Regions from separate parts of the Rhizobium sp. SRI_017 genome, predicted to be linked through region 1. Evidence: predicted binding sites of a transcription regulator. Region 1 holds the regulator's gene; the other holds the start of a gene.

The links. Region 1 encodes PhoB, which activates phosphate uptake and scavenging genes when phosphate is short. Its sites were predicted from a motif close to TGTCATNNANCTGTCAT; they were not measured.
Region 2: olsB (l-ornithine N(alpha)-acyltransferase) is a predicted target of PhoB. The motif match lies at 1,926-1,942, and genes of this name have one in related genera.

What each region holds. Positions count from the first base shown of each region.
Region 1 covers NZ_JBYCZP010000019.1:22,490-25,768, reverse strand. Annotated here, with positions in the region: gene pstB (phosphate ABC transporter ATP-binding protein PstB) at 1-677, shown strand, start outside; gene phoU (phosphate signaling complex protein PhoU) at 728-1,441, shown strand; gene phoB (phosphate regulon transcriptional regulator PhoB) at 1,462-2,145, shown strand; gene AC2YI2_RS29210 (hypothetical protein) at 2,214-3,279, opposite strand, start outside.
Region 2 covers NZ_JBYCZP010000001.1:837,453-840,731, reverse strand. Annotated here, with positions in the region: gene AC2YI2_RS04260 (LysR substrate-binding domain-containing protein) at 1-537, opposite strand, end outside; gene AC2YI2_RS04255 (hypothetical protein) at 720-899, shown strand; gene olsB (l-ornithine N(alpha)-acyltransferase) at 987-1,805, opposite strand; gene AC2YI2_RS04245 (hybrid sensor histidine kinase/response regulator) at 1,970-3,279, opposite strand, start outside.

The sequences.
Region 1 (3,279 bases):
GCCAGAACACGGTGACCGCGCTCATCGGCCCGTCAGGCTGCGGCAAGTCGACGTTCCTGCGCTGCCTCAACCGCATGAACGATACGATCGAAGGCTGCCGCGTCACCGGCAGCATCACGCTCGACGGCGGCGACGTCTATCGCCCGTCGCTTGACGTCGTGGAACTTCGCGCCCGCGTCGGCATGGTGTTCCAGAAGCCGAACCCGTTCCCGAAGTCGATCTACGAGAATGTCTCCTACGGCCCGCGCATCCACGGCCTCGCCAAGAACAAGGCGCAGATCGACGAGATCGTCGAGAAGAGCCTGCAGCGCGCCGGTCTCTGGAACGAAGTCAAGGATCGCCTGCACGAGCCCGGTACCGGCCTGTCCGGTGGTCAGCAGCAGCGTCTGTGCATTGCCCGCGCCGTCGCCGTCAGCCCGGAAGTCATCCTGATGGACGAGCCCTGCTCGGCGCTCGACCCGATCGCGACCGCCAAGGTCGAGGAGCTCATCCACGAACTGCGCGAAAACTTCACCATCGTCATCGTCACCCACTCGATGCAGCAGGCGGCGCGCGTGTCCCAGCGGACCGCCATGTTCCACCTCGGCTATCTCGTGGAAGAGAACGACACCGACAAGATCTTCACCAATCCGGACGACCAGCGCACCCAGGACTACATCATGGGTCGCTTCGGCTGATCCCAGCCGACGAAGCCCTTAGACGTATCCCGACAGTATGAGGTACTGACATGTCCACCGCACATATCTATTCCGTCTTCGACGACGAACTGAAGACGCTCGCCCGCCGCATCGCCGAAATGGGCGGCATGGTCGAGCAGATGGTTTCCGACGCGATTCACGCACTCGTGACTTCCGATGCAGCACTTGCCCAGCGCGTGATTTCGGAAGACACGATCGTGGATGCCACCGAGCGCGAGATCGGCGACAAGGCCATCCTGATGATCGCCAAGCGCCAGCCCGTTGCCTCGGACCTCCGCGAAATCATCGGCTCGATCCGTATCGCCTCGGACCTCGAGCGAGTCGGCGACCTCGGCAAGTCAACCGCCAAGCGCGTGATTGCAGTCCAGACGACGGGCATCCCCCGTCCGCTCGCCCGCGGCATCGAGCATCTCTCCGAACTGGCGCTCTCCCAACTCAAAGACGTACTCGACGTCTACTCGACGCGCTCTCCTGAGAAGGCGGAGCAGATCCGCGCCCGCGACGAAGAGATCGACGCGATGTACACGTCGCTGTTCCGCGAGCTGCTCACCTACATGATGGAAGACCCGCGCAACATCACGCCCTGCACGCATCTCTTGTTCTGCGCCAAGAACATCGAGCGCATCGGCGACCATGCGACCAACATCGCCGAGACCATCTACTACATGTCGACCGGCGAGCAGCCGGCCGGCGAACGGCCGAAGGACGACAATACCGCGTCCGTCGTCCAGCCCGCTGAATAGCGGCCTACAGGATAGTATCGATGCAGCCGAGAATCATGGTGGTGGAAGACGAGGAAGCGCTGGGTACTTTGCTCAGCTACAACCTCGAAGCGGAAGGCTATGACGTCGAGGTGATAGGCCGCGGCGACGAGGCCGATATCCGGCTCCAGGAACGGGTGCCGGACCTGCTGGTGCTCGACTGGATGCTGCCTGGCGTGTCCGGCATCGAGCTCTGCCGGCGGCTCAGGATGCGGCCGCAGACCGAACGCCTGCCGGTCATCATGCTGACCGCCCGCGGCGAGGAGAGCGAGCGCGTGCGCGGCCTCTCCACCGGCGCCGACGACTATGTCGTCAAGCCGTTCTCGACGCCGGAGCTGATGGCCCGCGTCAAGGCCATGCTCCGCCGCGTGCGTCCCAGCGCGATCTCGTCGGTGCTGAAATGCGGCGATGTCGAGCTCGACCGCGAGACCTATCGCGTCCATCGCCGGTCGCGCGAGATCCGGCTCGGACCGACCGAGTTCAAGCTGCTCGAGTTCTTCATGTCTTCGCCCGGCCGCGTCTTCTCACGCTCACAGCTGCTCGACGGCGTCTGGGGCCACGACATCTATGTCGACGAACGCACCGTGGACGTCCATGTCGGCCGCCTGCGCAAGGCGCTCAACATTTCCAACATGCCCGACATCATCCGCACCGTGCGCGGCGCGGGCTATGCGATGGAAGTCTGACGGGAAGTTTTGAAAGAGAAACGGCCCGCTTCCAGTCAGGAGGCGGGCCGTTTTCCGTTCCGGAGCGGTCAGGAGCCCGGCAGGACGCGGATGCCGTAGAGGCGGATCGAACTGCCCTCGCCCGTGAGATCGCTGTTGATGACGATATGGCCAGAGGAGCTCGGACTCATCTTGCCGTCGAATTTCACCTGGATGAGTTCGTCGGCACGCTCGTTGGTGACCGTATAGCGATGGCGGCCGCAGTCGCCCAGAGTCTTGAATTCGCACTGAATGTAGATCTGGGCCGGCTTGTCGCTATTGGACTTGACGGTGATCGCGATGGTCGAGGTCTTGCCAGCCAAATCCTGTAGAAGCCCGGCCGGCACCTCGACCAGCACGTCGCCGTCCTGATCAGGTGCATTCGAGGTTATGACCGTGGCAAGCCCGTCGCTGTCGCGATGCTCCGTGATGGCCGCCTTCGCGCGTGGCTTGGCTGCATCGGCATTGGTGCCCGGCTTGAAGATATCAATCCAGTCGCCGGAAAAGCCGCGCAGCGTATCGAGCCGCGCTTCCTCTTGCGCCGGGTCCGTCTTCTCGGAACGCAGTGCATCGGGCACGAGGTTGAAGTCGCCGCCGCCCTTCATGGCCGCCTCGATCATGCCGGTGTCATAGACCCACCAGACGCCCCCGCCGATGATACCGAGGAGGAAAAGATAGACAAAGGTCGAAGCGAGGAATGAAGCGAAGCTGCGGCGGCGCTTCGTCGTCGGTGCGATGGCCTCGGCAGCCTTGTCGTCCCATTCGGCGGCCTGTGGCTGCGCTGCCGGCGCAGAAGACTGCGCCTCGCGCGTTGCCGTCAGCCCGGTGAGATAGTCGTCAATGTCAGGTTCGTTGCCGCGCACATTGGCTGCAGGCCGGCTCTGGGCGGCGAACTCCGCCATGGGTTCCACGCGTTCTGTGGCGCGTTCACCCTGCGCCGGCTCTGACTGTCGAACATGCTCGATGGCGGGCGCGGATGTCGGAAGCTCATCCTCGAATTCTGCGTCAAGCGGTTCAGAGCCTGGTAGCGGCGTGGGTTGATGGCTGCGGCTCGGCGGCTCGACCGGCCACGAATGTGGCTGCTGTGCCTCGACGACGGGCTCAGGCTCTTCCTCG
Region 2 (3,279 bases), on a different contig from region 1:
CTTGGTAAGTCCTCTTGCCAGTTCCGGAGTGCAGACGGGAAAGACCTGCTGCTCCAGCAGCAGTTCCGACTGAACGTCGGTCCAGTGCCCGTCGCCGACGCGAATGCCGAGATCGACATCCGATATGGCGGGGTCAATCAGTTGCATCGTCGCATCGATCCGGAGCACGATTTCCGGATGCTCACGGGCGAAATTGTCGAAACGGCGCACGAGCCAGCGCGACGCGAAAACCGGCGCCACCGAGATCGTCAGGCAATTGTTGTCACGCCGATGGGCGAGCGCCACCGCCTCGGAAAGCTTCTGAACGCCATCGGTCAGGCGCGCGAGAATGGGTCGGCCGATTTCGGTCGCGACCAGGCCTTTGCCGGTCCGCTCGAAAATCGCGTGTCCGAGCTGGCCCTCGGTCTTGATGACCTGCTGGCTAACCGCGCCGATCGAGACGCCGAGCTCGTCCGCAGCCGCCTGCAGCGACCCCAGGCGGCCGACGGCCTCCAGTGCTCGCAGACCATTCAAATGCACGGTGTTGAGGTTTCTCATATAGTTTTTCTATATCGGACTGCCGGTAATCTCAATTGTTTCCGGAGCGCTTTGGGCAGATATTGATTTCATCACAACAACGATAAGCCTTGGAAACGTCGTATTCAACACGCTCGAGACAAGCGAAAACCACAGCCAAATCGACACATCCAACGGCTCCAAAGGATGAAAGGCGTATCGGAATGCTGAAGTTTCTCGCGAGCTTGATCGAGAGGCTCATTGAACCCGCAGACGTCGATCAGACGGAGATCGACCCGCTGCTCCACCCGGCGCTACGGCGCATGACCGAGCGAGAGCTCGCGGACTTGCCCTTCGGCTCGATTAGGACGAGGAGCGCCGGGCAAAGCAACTGCCCGGCGTGAGGGGAGAGAATAAAATGCCGGAGCTCAGGAGCTCCGGACCCGCTGAAGGCTAGGGGTTCGGATGTTCAGCGAGCAAAAACCGCAAACTCAGGACCCGAAACGCTGCGCGTCGGTGCCGTAGTAATTCAGGTAACGCGTCGAGATGCTCTCGACGGGAAGCACGATCAGCACATCGGTCGTGCCAAAAGCATGGTCGACCACTGCCCCCTCGCCGACCATGGCGCCAAGGCGGAGATACCCCTTGATCAGCGGCGGCATCGCCATCAGCGCCCGCTTTGGATTAACCGCCTCGAGCGGCATCAAGTCCATGTTGCGATAGCGGTTCGAGGTGGCGCGCACCGCCCAATCGCCATTCGCCAACGAATTATGATGCAGGAAGGACAGCGCCAGCGCATGGAATTCCGGGAAGGCGCCCGGGAACGACCCGCAGCCGAACATCACGTCGAGATTGTGCTTGAGCGCATAGGCCCAATTGCCCTGCCAGAGCAGTTCCACCGTACGCTTGGTGCGGTAGGGTGCCAGAACACAGGAGCGGCCAAGTTCGAGGAAGCGCTTGCCGGGATGGCGGGCGATCATCGGGGCGATATCGAATTCAGCTGTCGAATAAAACCCGGAATGCCGATCGGCCACTTCCTGGCGTAGCAGGCGATAGGTCGCCACGATCTGGTCCGGCGTATCGCCTTCGAGCGACTTGTCGAGAACGATAAGGTGGTCGCATATGTCGTCGAAGGCGTCGAAATCCAACCCGGCCATCATCGCCTCTGGCGGCAGACGGGCGCCCATCTCCTCGACGAAGACCCGGTAGCGGATCAACTGGGCGGCGCGGATCTCTTCCCCATTCGCGGCAAGACGAGTTTCAAGCGAACCAAGGCGTCCCAGCACAGGCGTCGAGGCCGCGGCGTCCATCGCGCGGGCGGCGGGGCTGCGTGTTGCGATCCTGGTTTCGGCGACCTCAAGCGTCATCCGTCGACTGTCCTCGCTGGATATGGCTGACCTCTAATATGGGTCGTCTATAACCATATCAAGACGACAGCAGAATGACAGTTGCTGGTTGTCGCAGGGGGCAAAATTCAGGCTGCGTGGCGGCCGAGCAGGTCGCGGACCGCTGATATCAGCGCATCCGCCCTTGCAGGCTTGAAGAGAACGAGATTGGCGCCACGCGTAAGAAGGTCGTGGCGAATCTCCTGCCGGCTGTCTGCAGTCAGCACGATAATGGGGGCTGGGGCGACGGAAAGCGCATCCTCGCGGTCGCGCAAGGCAGCAATGAAACTGTCGCAGGTGCCGTCGTCGAGCGTGTTGTCGGTGACGATGAGTGACGCGGGTTCGGTCCTGTGAAGTTCTGACAGTTTCGAGAAACTGGTGGCGAGCCGTACCGCAAAGCCGGCCTTTTCCAACATTGTCCGGACGATGAGCGCATTGACCGGATCGTCCTCGGCGAGAATGACGCTCGCCGAGCGGGGCATAGCAGGGCGCGGCTCGCCATCGTCGGACGCCTCGGCCGCGAGAACCGGGAACTCCTCGCGATCGGTCTGGCGGCGCTCCAGGCCCTTGAGCCTGCCAGTCAGGACGTCGATCAGCGATTGCTCGCGAAGCGGCCGGATGAGCCAGCCGTCATAGACATCGCCAGACATCGTCGCCGGGCGTGATTCGGGGCTGACGAGGAAAACCTTGCGGGCCGCCGCAAGCGCGGGATCATCCGCCATATGTGCCGCGAAATCGGCATCGAGCCGATGATCGACGATCACGCCATTGACCGGTCGTCGGACCAGTTCGTAGCGCGCAGCCTCCACACTGGTGAAGTTGCGGACCCTGGCGCCTAGGTTCGTGAGGGAAGTCGTGATTGCATGGGCCGCCGGGCCATCCGGCGCAAGCAGCATGACGTCAGCGGAGGCAAGTTCGCGGCCATTGCGCATGCCGGCACCTGCGGACGCCGCCGGCAGCCGGATGGTGAAGCGCGTGCCTTTTCCCGATTCGCTCTCGACCGCGATCGCGCCATGCGCTTCGGCCATGATCCGCGCGGAAATCGCCAGTCCCAGGCCAACGCCACCTTCGCGGGCGCGGCTCAGGTCGCCCTGTTCGAACTCGCCGAAGATGCGGGTGAGCTCGGCGGCATTCATGCCGGGCCCCGTATCCTCGACCCTTATGATCAGGCCCTCATCGATACGGTCGACACGGACAAGCACGCCGCCTTTTTCCGTGAACTTCACGGCATTGCCGATGACATTGAAGAGGACCTGGCGGAAACGCGCCGGGTCCAGTTCCACGGCCTCTGGCAACACGGGATCGATGATCGCCGCGATCTCGATGCCTTTGGCATGCGCCCGGCTCGACAGCATTTCGACGACATTCTCGATCAAAGGCCGAATCGCTGTCTGGCGTG